DNA from 3 places in the Aquipuribacter hungaricus genome. Region 3 is predicted to be linked to each of the others. Evidence: riboswitches for the same ligand, from Rfam matches in the RefSeq annotation. Region 3 holds a riboswitch; each other region holds the start of a gene.
What was found. Region 3 has a riboswitch for S-adenosylmethionine ahead of WCS02_RS17525 (bifunctional o-acetylhomoserine/o-acetylserine sulfhydrylase). Riboswitches for the same ligand answer to the same signal wherever they lie in the genome.
Positions count from the first base shown of each region.

Region 1: another riboswitch for S-adenosylmethionine. It lies ahead of WCS02_RS05850 (MetQ/NlpA family ABC transporter substrate-binding protein); the one in region 3 lies ahead of WCS02_RS17525 (bifunctional o-acetylhomoserine/o-acetylserine sulfhydrylase).
Region 2: another riboswitch for S-adenosylmethionine. It lies ahead of WCS02_RS08985 (O-acetylhomoserine aminocarboxypropyltransferase/cysteine synthase family protein); the one in region 3 lies ahead of WCS02_RS17525 (bifunctional o-acetylhomoserine/o-acetylserine sulfhydrylase).

Region 1 is NZ_JBBEOI010000026.1:16,865-22,639, reverse strand. Features, by position in the region: gene WCS02_RS05855 (ATP-binding protein) at 1-1,177, opposite strand, end outside; SAM riboswitch class I at 1,396-1,491, shown strand; gene WCS02_RS05850 (MetQ/NlpA family ABC transporter substrate-binding protein) at 1,846-2,781, shown strand; gene WCS02_RS05845 (methionine ABC transporter ATP-binding protein) at 2,778-3,617, shown strand; gene WCS02_RS05840 (methionine ABC transporter permease) at 3,610-4,302, shown strand; gene WCS02_RS05835 (LLM class flavin-dependent oxidoreductase) at 4,299-5,741, shown strand.
Region 2 is NZ_JBBEOI010000062.1:8,760-14,534, forward strand. Features, by position in the region: gene WCS02_RS08980 (LLM class flavin-dependent oxidoreductase) at 1-998, opposite strand, end outside; gene WCS02_RS08985 (O-acetylhomoserine aminocarboxypropyltransferase/cysteine synthase family protein) at 995-2,551, opposite strand; SAM riboswitch class I at 2,820-2,907, opposite strand; gene WCS02_RS08990 (diguanylate cyclase domain-containing protein) at 3,036-5,276, shown strand; gene WCS02_RS08995 (APC family permease) at 5,345-5,775, shown strand, end outside.
Region 3 is NZ_JBBEOI010000257.1:98-4,757, reverse strand. Features, by position in the region: partial or broken gene WCS02_RS17540 (DUF4192 family protein) at 1-285, shown strand, start outside; gene WCS02_RS17535 (RNA polymerase sigma factor) at 464-1,273, shown strand; gene WCS02_RS17530 (hypothetical protein) at 1,270-1,752, shown strand; SAM riboswitch class IV at 1,863-1,975, shown strand; gene WCS02_RS17525 (bifunctional o-acetylhomoserine/o-acetylserine sulfhydrylase) at 2,205-3,521, shown strand; gene metX (homoserine O-acetyltransferase MetX) at 3,524-4,660, shown strand, end outside.

The sequences.
Region 1 (5,775 bases), on a different contig from region 3:
CGATCCGGCCGCGCTCGGCGCTGTAGACCAGGCCCTTCTTGATGAGAGCGTCCCGGGCCGGGGACAGCGACTGCGGCTTACGGCCGAGCAGCGCGGCGACGGCCGCCGTCGGCACGGCGTCGTCGCCGTCGGCCCGGGCCAGGCCCTCGTCCGCGGTCGCGTCGCGCGGCTGGGCGAGCACGTCGGCCATCGCGCGCAGGTACTCCCGCTCGGCCGGGGTCGCGCGCTCGTAGCGGGAGCCGAAGAAGCCCACGGCCAGCTCCGACTGCGCGATCGGCACGGCGACCCGGACGTCGTCGGCGGTGACGGGGCTGCGCGTCGCCACGTCCCAGACGGTCTTGCCGTACTCCTGGACGAAGTACGGGTAGCCCGCGGTCGCCTCGTACATCGCGTCCAGGGCGTCGGGGGTGAACTCGGCGTCCTCCTCCTTGGCCGGGGCGGTGAGCGCGCGGTCGGCGGCCTCGCGGTCGAGCCGGTCGATCCGGGCGTAGCGGAACAGCCGCTCGCTGTAGGACTTGCTCGCCGACAGCACCGCCGGGAGGTGGGGCAGCCCCGCCCCGACGACGACGAACGGCAGCCCAGCCTGGCTGATCTCGTGGGCGGCGGCGCACAGCGCCGACACGTCCTCCGCCGACAGGTCCTGCATCTCGTCGAGGAACACCGCGACGCCCTTGCCGCAGTCGCCGGCGAGGCCCCCGATGTCCACGAGCAGCTCGACGAGGTCGATCTCCATGTCGCCGGAGTCCGCGCGCCCGGCGACCACGGGCACGTCGATGCCCGGCTGCCACCGGTCGCGCACCTTGGTGTCGGCCTGGTTGTGACGCAGCGCGAAGGACTTGAGGACACCGAGGACGTGCTCGGTCTCGCTGGCCGGGGCGCTCAGCTCCCGCACGGCCAGGTGCAGGGCCGCCGACAGCGGGCGGCGCAGGGACTGGTCCGGGCGCGCCTCTACCTTGCCCGTCCCCCAGCCCCGCCGGACCGCCTGCGAGCGCAGGGTGTTGAGCAGCACGGTCTTGCCCACGCCCCGCAGGCCGGTGAGGACGATGCTCCGCTCCGGCCGGCCGCGCCCGACCCTGGTGAGCATGACCTCGAAGGCCTCGAGCTCGCCGTCGCGGCCGGCGAGCTCGGGCGGGCGCTGGCCGGCGCCGGGGGCGTAGGGGTTGCGGACGGGGTCCATGCCAGGACCGTATCCGGCTGTCTAGCGTCCGCAGGAGAAGCGCGTAGACGGCACGATCGCGTGTCGGGGGCCGCATCCACCGCCGGTCGCGAGCCTCGTCTACGCCTGTCTAGCGCGTTACCGAGCGAGCCGTAGACACGAGCATCGACCAGCGGTGTCCCACTGGTGGACACGGTGCGTCAACAGCGTCCGGCGCCCTGCTACCTTCGCGCCAGCACCACCCATCCAGAGCGGCCGAGAGACCTGACTCGACGACGCCGCAGCAACCATCCCGGGCCTCCCGGGACAGGTGCTCATGTCAGGACCGATGGAGGACTGGCATGACCCTGCCCAGCGCACCCGCCCGCCGACCGCTGCCGCCCGGGAGCACCGCGCGCTGTCGCGGCTGACCCCGCCCGCACCCCCGCGCACCCGGTGACCGGACCCCTCCGGCACCGCCACCACGACGACGTGGGCTGCACCCCTGCGGGTGCCGCCGACCGTCCGCGGCGCCGTCCCGCGCGCAGCCCCGGCCCCCCGCGAACGTCCGCACCCGCGCCCCGGGCCGGGCGGCAGCCCCCGACCGCACCCCCGGCCCCGCAGCCCGCACCCCGCACCTGACCTCCCACCGCCCGCACACCCGGTCCGGCCCGCACCGGTCCAGCCCGTCCCGTCCCAGGAGGACTCCCATGAGCACCACCCCCCGCCCCTCGACCACCCGTCGCGCCGCCCTCGGTACCGGGCTGCTGGTCGGCGCCCTCGTCGTGGCCGGCTGCGGCGCCGGCGGCGAGGCCTCCTCCGCCGAGCCCGCCGCCTCCGGGTCCGCCGGCGGCGGTGCCCCTGCGGGCGACCGCGAGATCACCGTCGTGGCGACCGACACCCCGGCCTACTCCGGCCCGCTCGAGATCGCCGCCGAGACGCTCGAGGCCGACGGCTGGACCGTCGACATCACGTACGTCACCGACATCGTGCAGCCGAACAACGCGGTCTCCACCGGGGAGTTCGACTTCAACTTCTTCCAGCACGGCGCCTACCTGCAGACGTTCAACCGCGACAACGGCACCGACGTCGTCCCGCTGTTCTACGCGGTCGGCTCCCCCGCCGGCGTGTACTCCGTGACGCACGACAGCATCGAGGACCTGCCCGACGGCGCCCGGATCGCGCTGCCCGTCGACCCGGCGAACAACGGCCGCGCGCTGCACCTGCTCGCCGGGGCCGGGCTGCTCGAGCTCGCCGAGGGCGCCCAGGTGGTCTCCACGAGCCAGGAGGACATCACCGACAACCCGCGCGGCTTCGAGTTCGTCGAGGTCGACCAGCAGACGCTCACGCAGACCCTGCCCGACGTCGACGCCGGCTTCCTCTTCATCCGCCAGGCCATCGAGATGGAGCTCGACCCCAACGAGGACGCGCTGCTGTTCGAGGACGACCTGGACGCCATCCCCTACCGGATCGTCTTCGGCGGCGCCCCCGACGCGGTCGGCTCCGAGAAGACCGAGGCGCTGCGCGAGGCGTTCCAGAGCGACGAGGTGCGGGCGTTCTACACCGACTTCTACGGCGACTGGGCGCCGCTGCCCTGGGACGAGGACCCGCAGGAGCAGGTCGCCGACTGGTGGACCGAGGGGTGATCACCCTCCGCGGGGTCACGAAGACCTTCACCACCGCCGGCGGCACCACGACGGCCGTCGACGACGTCGACCTGCACGTCGAGCGCGGCGCCGTGCAGGGGATCATCGGCTTCAGCGGTGCCGGCAAGTCGACCCTGGTCCGCACCGTCAACCTGCTCGAGCGGCCCGACAGCGGCTCGGTCGTCGTCGACGGCGAGGAGCTGACGACGCTGCCGGAGCGCGAGCTGCGCGCCCGGCGGGCCAAGATCGGCATGATCTTCCAGCACTTCAACCTGCTGGAGAACCTCACCGCGGCCCAGAACGTCGAGCTCGCGCTCCGCGTCGCGGGTGCCCCCAAGGCAGGGCGCGCGGCCAAGGTGGCCCGGAGCCTCGCGGTCGTCGACCTGTCCGACAAGGCCGACGCCTACCCGTCCAAGCTGTCGGGCGGGCAGAAGCAGCGGGTGGCGATCGCCCGGGCGCTGGCCAACGAGCCGTCGGTGCTGCTGTGCGACGAGCCGACCAGCGCGGTCGACCCGCAGACGACGATCACGGTGCTGCAGTACCTCAAGGAGGTCAACGAGCGCCTGGGCATCACCATCGTCCTGGTCACCCACCAGATGAACGTCGTCAAGGCCCTGGCCGGGGACGTCGCCGTCATGGAGTCCGGCCGGGTCGTCGAGCACCTGCGCCTGGACGGCAGCCCGCTGGCCCCGCGCAGCGAGATCGCCCGCTTCCTGCTCGACGACGAGATCCGGCTCGCCCCCGTCGACCACGGCCGGACCGAGCCCGACGCCGTCGTCCCACCGCGGGCCCCGGTCTCGCTGGACCGGCTGGAGGCGGTGGTGGAGCGTGGCTGAGACCGCAGGCCTGGGCGCCGAGCTCGCCCGCGTCGTCGACGTCCTGCCCGAGATGGGCGCCGCTCTCGGCGAGACCGCCCTCATGGTCGCCATCGCCGTGCCGCTCGCGGTGCTCGTCGCCGTCCCGCTCGGGATGCTCATGTACGCCACCCGGCCCGGTGGCCTGGCACCGAGCCCGCTCGTCTACCGGGCGGTCAACACGGTCGTCAACGTCGTCCGGTCGTTCCCGTTCATCATCCTGCTCATCGCCATGATCCCCATCACCCGGCTCGTGGTCGGGACCAGCCTGGGGACGGTCGCGGTGACCGTGCCGCTGACCGTCAACGCCGCCGCCTACCTGGCCCGCTTCGTCGAGCAGAACCTGCTCCAGGTCCCGCTCGGCGTCGTCGAGGCCGCACGCTCCCTGGGCGCCGGCAAGGTCCGCACCCTGTGGAGCGTCCTGCTCGTCGAGGCCCGGCCCGCCCTGGCCGGCTCCATCACGATCATGGTCGTGAGCTTCATCTCGTACTCCGCGATCGCCGGCCTGGCCGGCGGCGGCGGCATCGGCGACTTCGCCATCCGGTACGGCTACTACCGCTACGAGACGGGGGTGATGGTCGCGACGGTCGTGGTGATCATCGTGCTCGTCCAGCTGGTGCAGGCCGCCGGGACCCTGACCGTGCGACGACTGGACAAGCGCCTGTGAGCACCCCCGACCCCGGTACCGCCCCCGCCCCCTTGCCCGGTCCCGGCGCACCCGGGCGTCCCCGGCTGCTGCTGAGCGCGTTCCTCATGGCCACGCCCGGCCACATCCTGGAGGGGCTGTGGCGCCACCCCCGCGCCCAGCAGGACCGCTACGACGAGCTGTCGCTGTGGACGGACCTGGCCCGCCAGCTCGAGGACGCCCGGTTCGACGCGATGTTCTTCGCCGACGTGGTCGGGCTCTACGGCGACCACCGGGGTGGCTGGGACACCTTCGTCCGCGAGGGCATCCAGATCCCCTCGCTCGACCCGTCGGTGATGCTGTCCGCCCTTGGCGCCGTCACCGAGCACATCGGCCTGGCGTGGACGAGCTCCGTCATCCAAGAGCACCCGTTCACGTTCGCCCGCCGCGCGGCGACGCTCGACCACCTCACCCGCGGCCGGGTCGGCTGGAACATCGTCACCTCGGCCCTGGAGAACGCTCACCGCAACTACGGCCTGCCCGGGCTCACCCCCCACGACGAGCGCTACGCCTGGGCCGAGGAGTACGTCGACGTCGTCTACAAGCTGCTCGAGGGCAGCTGGGACGACGACGCCGAGGTCAAGGACCGGGCGGCCGGCGTCTTCTCGGTCCCGGGCCGCATCCACAAGGTCCACCACCGCGGCGAGCGGTACTCCGTCGAGGGGCCGCACCTGGTGGCCCCGTCGCCGCAGCGCACCCCGGTGCTCTTCCAGGCCGGCACCTCGCCGGTCGGCATGGACTTCGCCGCCCGCAACGCCGAGGCGGTGTTCATGTTCGCCGGCTCACCCGCGGGCGCGGCCAAGGTCACCACCACCGTCCGCCGCCTCGCCGTCGAGCACGGCCGCCGCGCCGACGACGTCAAGTTCTTCACCGGCCTGTCGCTGGTGGTCGGCAGCACCGAGGCCGAGGCGCGCCGGCTCAAGGCGGACTACGACGAGCACCTGTCCGTCGAGGGGCTCGCCGCGCACATGCTCGGCGGCATGGGCGTCGACCTGGGCGACGCCCCGGTGGACACCCGGCTCAAGGACCTCGAGGTCCAGGGCGTGCGCGGGGTGCACCAGGCGATCATCGACTCGGTGCCCGGCGGCGACCCGACCATCGAGGACATGGTCCGGTACCGCTCGGAGATGATGCGGCTCGTCGGCACGCCGGAGCAGGTCGCCGACCGGCTGGAGCAGTGGCAGGACGCCGGCGTCGACGGCATCAACATCATCAACCACGTGCTGCCGGACAGCTACACCGAGGTCGTCGAAGGGCTGCTCCCCGAGCTGCGCCGCCGCGGACTGGCGCAGGAGGAGTACGCGCCGGGGACCTTCCGCGAGAAGCTCTTCGGCCGCCAGGACGGCGGACGGCTCGACGAGCGGCACCCCGCGGCCCGGTTCCGCGGCGCCTTCGGGGGCCCCGAGGGGTCCTCGGCCTGACCGGGTGGGGCTGCGGGCCGGGGTCTCTCCCCGG
Region 2 (5,775 bases), on a different contig from region 3:
TGGTCGCCGAAGCTGCCCTCGTCCAGGGGGGCGTCCAGCGGCAGCCGGGTGAGGTCGGTCTCCAGGTCGCTGGACCAGGCCGCCGCCACCTCCAGCAGCGCGGCGTCGTCGGGGTGCAGCGAGGCCTCGACCCGGCGGCGGGCCTCCTCGGGGCTGGCCACCACCTCGGGCTTGAGCACGAACAGGACCTTGACGTCGGCGGGGGTCCGGCCGGCGGCGACGGCGGCGTCGTGGACCGTCTGCCGGTAGGCGCGCACCCGGGCGGGGTCCAGCGGGCACAGGGCGAGCTGGACCTGGGAGTGGCTGCCGGCGTACGCCAGCCCGCGCGGCGACCCGCCGGGCGAGACGACCACGGGGTCGTCACCGTCGGTGAAGGGCACCGCGTTGAGCGGGCCGTCGACGTCGAAGTACTCGCCCCGGTGCTGGAAGGCGTCGACGAGGGAGCCGTCGGCGTAGCGGCCTGTCTCCTCGTCGGCGACCAGGGCGCCGGGGCCCCAGCTGCGCCACAGCCGCCGGACGAGCTCGGTCCACTCCCCGGCGCGGTCGTAGGCGGCGTCGTGGGCCAGGGGCTGGGCGCCGACGTGCCGCGCGCTGCCGACGTCGGTCACCACGTTGAGCCCGAACCGTCGTCCCGACAGGTGGTGCAGCGTCGAGGCCTGCCGCGCGGCCAGGTACGGCGGCGTGATGCCGGCGTTGACCGTCGGGGCCAGCCCGATCCGCGACGTGGCGTCGAACAGGTAGGGCGCGAGCAGCAGGGGGTCGTGCTTGGGGCCGCCGTACGCCGCCCGCACCCGGAGGTCGAGGGTGTCCGGGCTGCCGAGGGAGACCGCGTCCTCCATGACGACCAGGTCGAGCCCGGCCTGCTCGAGCTCCCGCACGCTGTGCTGGTAGAGCCGCGGCTCCTGCCAGCGGTAGCCCCACCGGTGCTCGGGACGGCCCCACGCCTGCGGCCGGAAGCCGCTGGAGAAGAACCAGCCCAGGTGCTGCAGCCTGCTCACGCCAGGGCCCCGACCAGCCCCGACAGGTGCGCTGCGTCGGCCCAGCGTGACCCGTCGGGCCAGCCGGCCCCGTCGGCCTCGTCCAGCTCGTCCAGCTCGTCCGTGCCGTCCGCGGTGCCCAGGGCGGGGCGGGCCGGCGGGAGGGGCTCGCCACGGACGGCGGCGAGCGCGCCCTCGAGGTCGGCGAGCAGGTCCTCGGGCTCCTCGGTGCCGATCGACAGCCGGACCGTCCCGGGGTGGATGCCGGCGGCAGCCAGCTCCGCCGGGTCGCGGTGGGCGTGCGTGGTGCTCGCCGGGTGCAGGACGAGGGAGCGGACGTCGCCCAGGTGCGTCATCCGGCTGAACAGCCGCACCCCGTCGACGAAGCGCTCCGCGGCGGCCTCCCCGCCGTGCAGGGTGACGCACAGCACCGACCCGGCCCCGCGGGGCAGGTAGCGGGCGGCCAGGTCGGCCGACGGGTCGCCCGGCAGGCCGGCGTAGCGGACCGAGGCGACCTCCGGGCGGGCCGCGAGCCAGCCCGCGACGGCCAGCGCCCCGGCGCAGTGCTGGCGCAGCCGCAGCGACAGCGTCTGCAGGCCCTGCTGGACGAGGAAGGCGTTGAGCGGGGAGATCGTCGGACCCAGCCGGGACGCGATGACCGCCCGGGCGTAGGCGACGTACGCGCGGGAGCCGTGGACGTCGGTCCAGCTGCGACCGCCCAGCAGCGCCGACGGCTCGACGAGGTGGGCGAACAGCCGGGGGTCCGCGACGACGTGCTCGGCCACGACCAGGGCGCCGCCCAGGGAGGCGCCGTGCCCGGCGAGGAACTTGCTGGCCGAGTGCACGACGACGTCGGCGCCGTGCTCGAGCGGGCGCAGCAGGTACGGGGTGGCCAGCGTGGAGTCCACGACGAGCGGGACGCCGGCCTCGTGGGCGACCCCGGCGACGCCCGCGACGTCGAGGACGACGTTCGTGGGGTTGCTGATCGACTCCCCGAACAGCGCCCGGGTGGTGGGCCGGACCAGCGCGCGCCACGCGTCGAGGTCGGTGGGGTCCTCGACCAGGTCGACCTCGATGCCGAACCGGGCGAAGTTCTCCAGGAACAGCCCGCGGGAGCCCTCGTAGATCGTGCTCGCCGCGAGCAGGTGGTCCCCGGCCTGCAGCAGGCCCAGCAGCGCGACGGTGACGGCGGCCTGGCCGCTGCCCACGACGACCGCCTCGGCCCCGCCCTCGAGCCGGGCCAGGCGCCGCTCCAGCGCGGCCACCGTGGGGTTGCCGATCCGCGTGTAGGTGTAGCCGTCGTCCTCGCCGGCGAAGCGGGCCCGGGCGTGGGCGAAGGAGTCGAAGACGAACCCCGCCGTCAGGTGGACCGGCGTGACGCGGGCGCCGAAGCCGTCCTCGGGGGCCTCCCCGCCGTGGACCTGCTCGGTGGCGAAGCCGGGGGCCCGGTCGTGACGGTCCTGACGGTCGTGGTGGTGGTCCGTGGTGCCGGGACGGGTGGCGGCGGGACCGGCAGGGGTGGGACGGGTGGCGGTGGGACGGGCGGTGGCGCTGGGGCGGGCGTGCTCGGGCACGGTCTCTCCTGGTGTCGGTGGCCGCGGGCGCTCGCCGGGGGGTGCCCGGGTGCGGCCTCGCGGCCCTGCTGGGGTGGGGGTGCGCGACGTCGCGCGGGGTGCCGCGGGGTGCCACCGCGGCGCGCGCGGGACGCGGCGGCAGGTGGTGCGGCCGGGTGGTGCGGGGGTGGTGCGCCTCAGCAGGGGCGGCACATGCTGCTGGTGCAGCAGCGGTGCAGGTCGACGACGAGGTCGGACCAGGCGGTGGTCGGCGTGCGCACAGGGGGCTCCCATCGGTCCTGGCGGTAGCACCGTTCCCCGCGGGGAGGTTGCTGCGACGTCGACGAGCCAGGTCTCTCGGTCGCTCTGGATGTTGACGTGCAGGACAGCGGAGCAGCGTCCGGGCTGTCAACCTGCCGTCCGGGATGCGGACGCCGCGTCGTCCGTTCGGGTGCACCGGCCGCCGGGACCTCGGGCCGGGCCCTCGCCGCGACGATCCAGGCTCGTGCCCACCCCCAGCCAGGCAGCCTGCGGCCTGCTCGCCCTCGGCGTCGCCGCCAACCTCGTGACCCGCGGCGCGGTCACGACCGGCGTCGTCGGCCTGTACGAGGTGGTCGCCACGCTGTCGCTGGTGCTGGCCTGGGTGAGCCTGGTCCGCGCGGCCCCGCAGCGGCCCTGGGCCTGGCGCTGGGTGCTGGCCGGGTTCAGCGCCTGGGTCGCCGGCGACGCGGTGTGGACCACGGAGAACAACGTGCTCGGCCTCGAGGTCTTCCCCGCGGTGTCGGACATCTTCTACCTCCTCGGCTACGTCTGTCTGGCGGTCGGCACGCTCATGCTGGCCCGCACCCGGGGCGCCGGCCGCGACCGGACCGCGGTGCTCGACGCCGCCATCGTCGCCGCGGGCGTCGCGGTGCCGACGTGGGTGTTCCTCGTCGCGCCGGCGGCCGTCGACTCCGGCCTCACGCTCGGCGGCAAGCTCGTCGCCTCGGCCTACCCCCTGCTCGACCTGTTCCTCCTCGCCGTCCTCGCGCGCCTGCTGGCCACCCCCGGCGCCCGCACGGGCTCCTACCGGGCGCTGGTGTGGGCGCTGCTCACCACCTGGGGCGCGGACGCGGCGTGGAACGCGGGCACCGTCCTCTCCGGCCCCGGCTTCCAGGCGCCGTGGACGGACGCGCTGTGGCTCGCGTCGTACGTCCTCGTCGCGGTGTCCACCTGCCACCCCTCGATGCTGCTGGTCACCGAGCCGGCCCCCCGCCAGCGCGCCCGCGTCACCCGGGGCCGCATGGTCGCCCTCGCGGTGGCCTCGACGCTGCCCGCGGCGACGCTGGTGGCCGACGGCTGGGCGGACGACGACGTGGCCTGGGAGGCCACCGCCGTCGGGGCGGTCGTCCTGTCCCTGCTCGTCCTGGCCCGGATGGGCGGGCTGCTGGAGCAGGTCCAGGTGCAGGCGGTGCAGCTGTCCGCCCTGGCCAGGGTCGACGGCCTCACGGGCGTGCCGAACCGGCGCACCTGGGACCACGAGCTGTCCCGCGCCTGCGCCGTCGCCCGTGACACCGGCGAGCCGCTCGCCGTCAGCCTGCTCGACCTCGACCGGTTCAAGCGCTACAACGACCAGCACGGCCACCAGGCCGGGGACCGGCTCCTGCGCGAGGCGGCCACCGCGTGGACCGCCGAGCTCGAGGCCCACGGAGGCTTCCTCGCCCGGTACGGCGGCGAGGAGTTCGCGGTCCTGCTGCCCGGCACCGACAGCGCGACGGCGTGCCGGCTCGTGGACGACCTGCGGTGGGTCACGCCGGGGTCGCAGTCGTTCTCGGCCGGCGTCGCGGTGTGGGACCCGGCCACCGACCCCGACGCGGCGGTCGGCGCGGCGGACACCGCCCTGTACGAGGCCAAGCGCCTCGGCCGCGACCGCGTGGTCGCCGCCTCCGCCGGCGGGCCGTCGCCCGAGCTGCCCACCTGGGCCGAGGACACGCGCGTCGTCCTCCAGCCCATCGTCGGCGCGCCCGACGGGCGCCTGGTCGGCCACGAGGCCTCCGCCCGGTTCGCCCACGACGCCGACGTGCGCCGGGTGCTGCGCCGGGCGCACGAGGAGGGCTACGGCGACCTTCTGGAGGCGCACCTGCTCCGCCGCGCCGTCGCCGTCCCCGGCCGCCCCGAGGACTCCGAGCTGTTCGTCCACCTGAGCACGGCGGCCGCCTGCTCGGCCCGGTTCTGGGACGCGGTCCCCGCCGACCTCGCCGGCCTGGTCGTCGAGCTCGTCGAGGACCTGCCCCCCGCCGCGCAGCCCCGCCTGCCGGTCGGCTCGCTGTCCCGGGACGAGGCGCTGGCCACCCTCCGAGGCCGCGGGGCGGTGCTGGCCGTCGACGACCTCGGCGCCGGCCGGGGCGACATCGGACTGCTGCTGGAGGTACGGCCCGCGGTCGTCAAGGTCGACCGGGCGGTCGTCGTCGGCTGCGCGGGCGACCCGGTCCGGCTGCAGCTGCTCGAGCTCGTGGTCCGGCTCGCCGACACCGCCGGTGCCCGGGTCTGCGCCGAGGGCGTCGACTCCGCCGCGGACCTGCAGGCGCTGCGCGGCGCCGGCGTGCACCTGGTCCAGGGGCCCCACGTCGGGCGTCCCGCACCGGGCTGGACGGTCGTCCCGCAGCGCACCGGCCCGGCTGCGAGCCCCGCCACGAGCGCCGCCACGAGCCCTGCCAGCAGCCCTGCCAGCAGCCCTGCCAGCAGCCCAGCGACCAGCCCCGCCTGAGCACCGGCCGGGGGTGCCCCGGCCTGCGCCGGGGTGCCCCGCGACCTTGGAGCAGGTAGGCAGGGCGCGTGACCACACCTCCCGGGGCAAGCGCTCCCACCACCTCCGGCGCGAGCGCCTCCACCCCGGCCGGCAGCGGCACCGGACCCCGTCCCGACGGCGGCACTCCCGGCCCGGACGGGTCCGGCGAGGGGCTGCGCCGCAGCATCGGCCCGCGGCTGCTGCTGCTCTTCATCCTCGGCGACGTCCTGGGGGCGGGGATCTACGCGCTGGTCGGCACGGTGGCCGCCGAGGTGGGCGGCGCCGTCTGGGTGCCGCTGCTGGTGGCGCTGGGCATGGCCCTGCTCACGGCGCTCAGCTACGCCGAGCTGGTCACCCGGTTCCCGCGCGCGGGCGGGGCCGCGGTCTTCGTCCAGCACGCCTTCGGCCGCCCGGTGCTGTCGTTCCTCGTCGGCTTCGCGATGCTGTCGGCGGGCGTGGTGTCCGCGGCCGCCCTGTC
Region 3 (4,660 bases):
GACCCGGCCTGCGCCGGTGCCGTCCGCGAGGGCACACCGGTGCTCCGCCGGCTCGCCGCGCTCGTCCCCGCCGAGGACCGCGCCGAGGTCCTGGCCGGGCACTCCTGGCTGGCGTGGGTGGCGGGGGAGGGGACGGCAGCGTCGGTCCTCGGCGGGCGGGCGCTGTCCCTGGACCCCACGCAGCCCCTGGCCCGGCTCGTGCTCCGCGCGCTGGACGGCGGCCTCGGCGCGCCGTGGACGGTGGGCGGCAGGTCCGGCGGGGCCTCCTGGGACACCGGCCGGTGACCTCCCTGCGGGCCCGGGCCGGCGGTCGGGTATCAGGCGGCCGCCGCCGGCCTCCTGGGGGCATGGTCCGGTGGTGGTGGTCGTGAGGGGGCAGCGGCTAGCCTCGGCGGGGTCCCGCACCCGCCCGGCGACCCATCCCACGCCGGCGCCCCGGTGCGGCCGGGGACCGGGAGGAACCATGGTCAGCGAGGGCACAGCCCCCACCGCGGACGCAGGCCTGGGCCTGTCCGTGCGGACGGGCCACGAGGTGACGCTGCCGCCGGAGCAGGCCGGGCCGGGACGGCTCGTCCCGCCGCCGGTCCCGCCGCCGGGCCCGTCCGAGGCGCCGGGTCCGTCCGAGGGACAGGGCACGACCGGCGCGGCGGGCACCACCGACCCGTCCGGCGCGGCGGGTCGGGCCGCCGAGGAACCGGACCCGACCCGGCACCGCACCGCGGACGCCGCGGCCCGGCTGTTCCGGCGCTGGACCGAGGGCGACGCCACGGCGAGCTCCGAGCTGGTCTCCCTGCTCACCCCCACGCTCTGGCACACCGCCCGGGCCTACCGCCTGGACCGGGCCACGGCCGAGGACGTCGTGCAGAACGCCTGGCTGGCGCTGGCACGCCGTCGCGACCAGGTGCGGGACCCGCAGGCCGTGATGGCGTGGCTGCTGGTCACCGTGCGCCGCGACGCGGCCCGCACCGCGGCGTCCGCCCTCACCTCCGTCGACGACCCCGGCCCCGTGCTGGCCGCGAGCCCGGACCCCGCACCCGGGCCGGCCGCGGTCGTGGTGGAGCAGGAGAGCGCCAGACGGCTGTGGGAGGCGGTCGGCCGGCTGTCCGAGCGGTGCCAGCGGCTGCTGCGCGTCGTCGCGTTCTCCGACCGGCCGGACTACGCGACCCTGTCGGTCGACCTGGGGATGCCCCTGGGCAGCATCGGCCCGACGCGGGGCCGGTGCCTGAAGAAGCTCCGCGAGGACCTGGGCGACGAGGGGCGGTGGGTCACGTGAGCAGCGCCCCGGAGCAGGACCAGGGCAGCACCGGGCCGGGCCCGGAGCAGCTGCGGGCGATGTGGGAGGCGGCCGACCCGGTGCCCGCCGGTCTGGCCGACCGGGTCGCCTTCGCGCTGCAGGTCGAGGAGCTGACGTCGTCGGACCTCGACCTCGAGCTGGAGCTCATGCGGCTGACCGCCGAGCAGAACGAGGCGGTGGGCAGCCGCGGCGACCAGGTCCGCACCGTGACCTTCGGCAGCGACTCCCTCACCGTCATGCTCGCCCTCAGCGACGTCGAGGGCGGGTCCCGGGTCGACGCCTGGGTCGCCCCCGGCGGGCGCCGGCGGGTGCAGGTCCGCACCGCCGACGGCACCAGCGAGCTGCAGAGCGACAGCACCGGCCGCTTCGCCGTGCCCCTCGTCCGGCCGGGGCACCTGCAGCTGGTGCTGGACGTCGACCAGGGCCGGACCGTCGTCACCCCGGCGCTCACGCTCTAGGGCACGACCGGCGCCGGCGGCCGCCCACCGTGGCCCGGGGGGCGCGCCGGGCGGGTCTCGGCGTGCGGACGCCTGGCGGCCCGTCGTGGGCGTGACGTAGTCTCCGCGCAGGTCATGAGTACCAGCGACAAGCCCCGGCTCGCTGGTCGGCAACCCTCCTCCGCGGTGGGGTGCCCCGGGTGAGGACCTGGCCGTCACCGCCCGGTGCCGGCAAGCGCGGGCCCGTCCGGGCCCCGGTGACCACGGGAGGTCTACATGACCGGCTGTCGCGGCTGACGCGTGCACGACGGCCCACGGGCCGACCCGGTGCAGCCCCTGCCGACCGCGCCCACGGCGCCGCCGGCCCCCGCTGCCCGCACCCGGCCGGCGCGCCCTGCGCCCCCGGCCGCGGCACCGGACCCCAGGTCCCCCCTCGCTGCCCGACCTCGACCCGACCCCGGGAGGTCTCCACCGTGAACGACGCCTGGTCCTTCGAGACCCGCCAGATCCACGCCGGCCAGCAGCCGGACCCCAGCACGGGCGCCCGCGCCCTGCCGATCTACGCCACGACGTCCTACGCCTTCAGCTCCACCGAGCACGCGGAGAACCTGTTCGCGCTCAAGGAGTTCGGCAACATCTACACCCGGATCATGAACCCGACCCAGGACGCGGTCGAGCAGCGCATCGCCAGCCTCGAGGGCGGCGCCGCCGCGCTCCTGGTCTCCAGCGGCCAGGCCGCGGAGACCCTCGCCATCCTCAACGTCGCCGAGGCCGGCGACCACGTCGTGGCCAGCCCCCGGCTGTACGGCGGGACGTACAACCTCCTGCACTACTCGCTGCCCAAGCTCGGCATCTCGGTGTCGTTCGTCGAGGACCCGGACGACCTGGACAGCTGGCGCGCCGCGGTGCGCCCGGAGACGAAGGCGTTCTACGGGGAGACGATCTCCAACCCCTACCAGGACGTCCTCGACATCGAGGGCGTGTCCTCGGTGGCCCACGAGGCCGGCGTGCCGCTCATCGTCGACAACACCGTGGCGACCCCGTTCCTGCTGCGGCCCCTGGAGCACGGCGCCGACGTCGTCGTGCACTCGGCGACCAAGTTCCTGGGCGGGCACGGCACCGTCGTCGCCGGGGCCATCGTCGACGGCGGCCGGTTCGACTACGCCGCCCAGCCGGAGAAGTTCCCCGGGTTCAACACCCCGGACCCGAGCTACAACGGCCTGGTGTACGCCCGCGACCTCGGCGTCGGCAGCCCCCTGGGCGCCAACCTCGCCTACGTCCTCAAGGCCCGGGTGCAGCTGCTGCGCGACCTCGGCGCCGCCGTGAGCCCGTTCAACGCCTTCCTCATCGCCCAGGGGATCGAGACGCTGAGCCTGCGGATGGAGCGGCACGTCTCCAACGCCCACGCCGTGGCCTCGTGGCTGGAGGCGCGCGAGGACGTGGAGCGCGTCGCCTACGCCAGCCTGCCGAGCAGCCCGTGGCACGAGCGGGCGGCCAAGTACACGCCGCGCGGCTCCGGGTCGGTGCTCGCCTTCGAGATCGCCGGCGGCCTGGAGGCGGGCCGGCGGTTCGTCGAGGGCCTCGAGCTGCACAGCCACGTCGCGAACATCGGCGACGTGCGCAGCCTCGTCATCCACCCCGCCTCGACGACGCACAGCCAGCTCAGCGAGGCCGAGCAGGCCGCCAGCGGCGTCACCCCGGGGCTCGTGCGGCTCTCGGTCGGCCTGGAGCACATCGACGACATCCTCGCCGACCTCGAGGCGGGCTTCCGGGCGGCGAAGGGAGCCTGAGCGTGCGGGCGTGGCAGGACGGGGACCCGGTCGGCGGACGGACGTTCGTCGACGTCGGCGACGTGCGCACCGAGCACGGGCCGACGATCCCCGGGGTGCGCGTGGCCTACGAGTCGTGGGGCACCCCGCGCACCGGGCCCGACGGCACCGTGGAGAACGCCGTCCTCGTCCTGCACGCCCTCACCGGCGACTCCCACGTCGTCGGCCCGGTCGGCCCCGGGCACCCCTCGCCCGGGTGGTGGGGAGGGGTCGTCGGCGACGGCCTCGCCGTGGACACCTCGCGCTGGTTCGTCGTCGCACCCAACGTGCTCGGCGGCTGCCAGGGGACCACCGGCCCCGGCAGCCCGGACCCCGACGGCCGGGCCTGGGGGAGCCGGTTCCCCGCGGTCACCGTCCGGGACCAGGTCGCGGCGGAGGCGCTGCTGGCCGACGCGCTCGGCATCCGTCGCTGGGCGCTGGTCGTGGGCGGGTCCATGGGCGGGATGCGCGCGCTGGAGTGGGGCGTCACCTCGCCCGAGCGCGTCGCCTCGCTCGTCGTGCTCGCCAGCACCGCCGCCGCCTCCGGCGACCAGATCGCGTGGTGCGCCCCGCAGCTGGCCGCCATCACCTCCGACCCCGCCTGGCTGGGCGGGGACTACCACGCCGCGGGCGGCGAGGGCCCGGTCGAGGGCCTCGGCGTCGCCCGGCGCATCGCCCACGTGACCTACCGCTCGCGCGAGGAGATGGACAGCCGGTTCGGCCGCGACCCGCAGCCGGGGGAGGACCCGGGCACCGGCGGGCGCTACGCGGTGGAGTCCTACCTCGACCACCAGGCGGGCAAGCTCGCGCGCCGCTTCGACGCCGCCTCCTACGTCACCCTCACCCGGGCCATGAACAGCCACGACGTCGGCCGGGGCCGCGGCGGCACGGAGGCGGCCCTGGCACGGGTCACCGCGGCCACGACCGTCGTGGGGATCAGCTCGGACCGGCTGTACCCGCTGGAGCAGCAGGAGCACGTCGCGGCGCACGTCCCCGGCGCGCGGCTGGTCACCGTGCCCTCCCGGTACGGCCACGACGGGTTCCTCGTGGAGACCGCGGCCGTGGCCGGCGTGCTGTCGCAGGTGCTCGGGGGCAGCGCCCACGACGACGAGGTGCGCCGG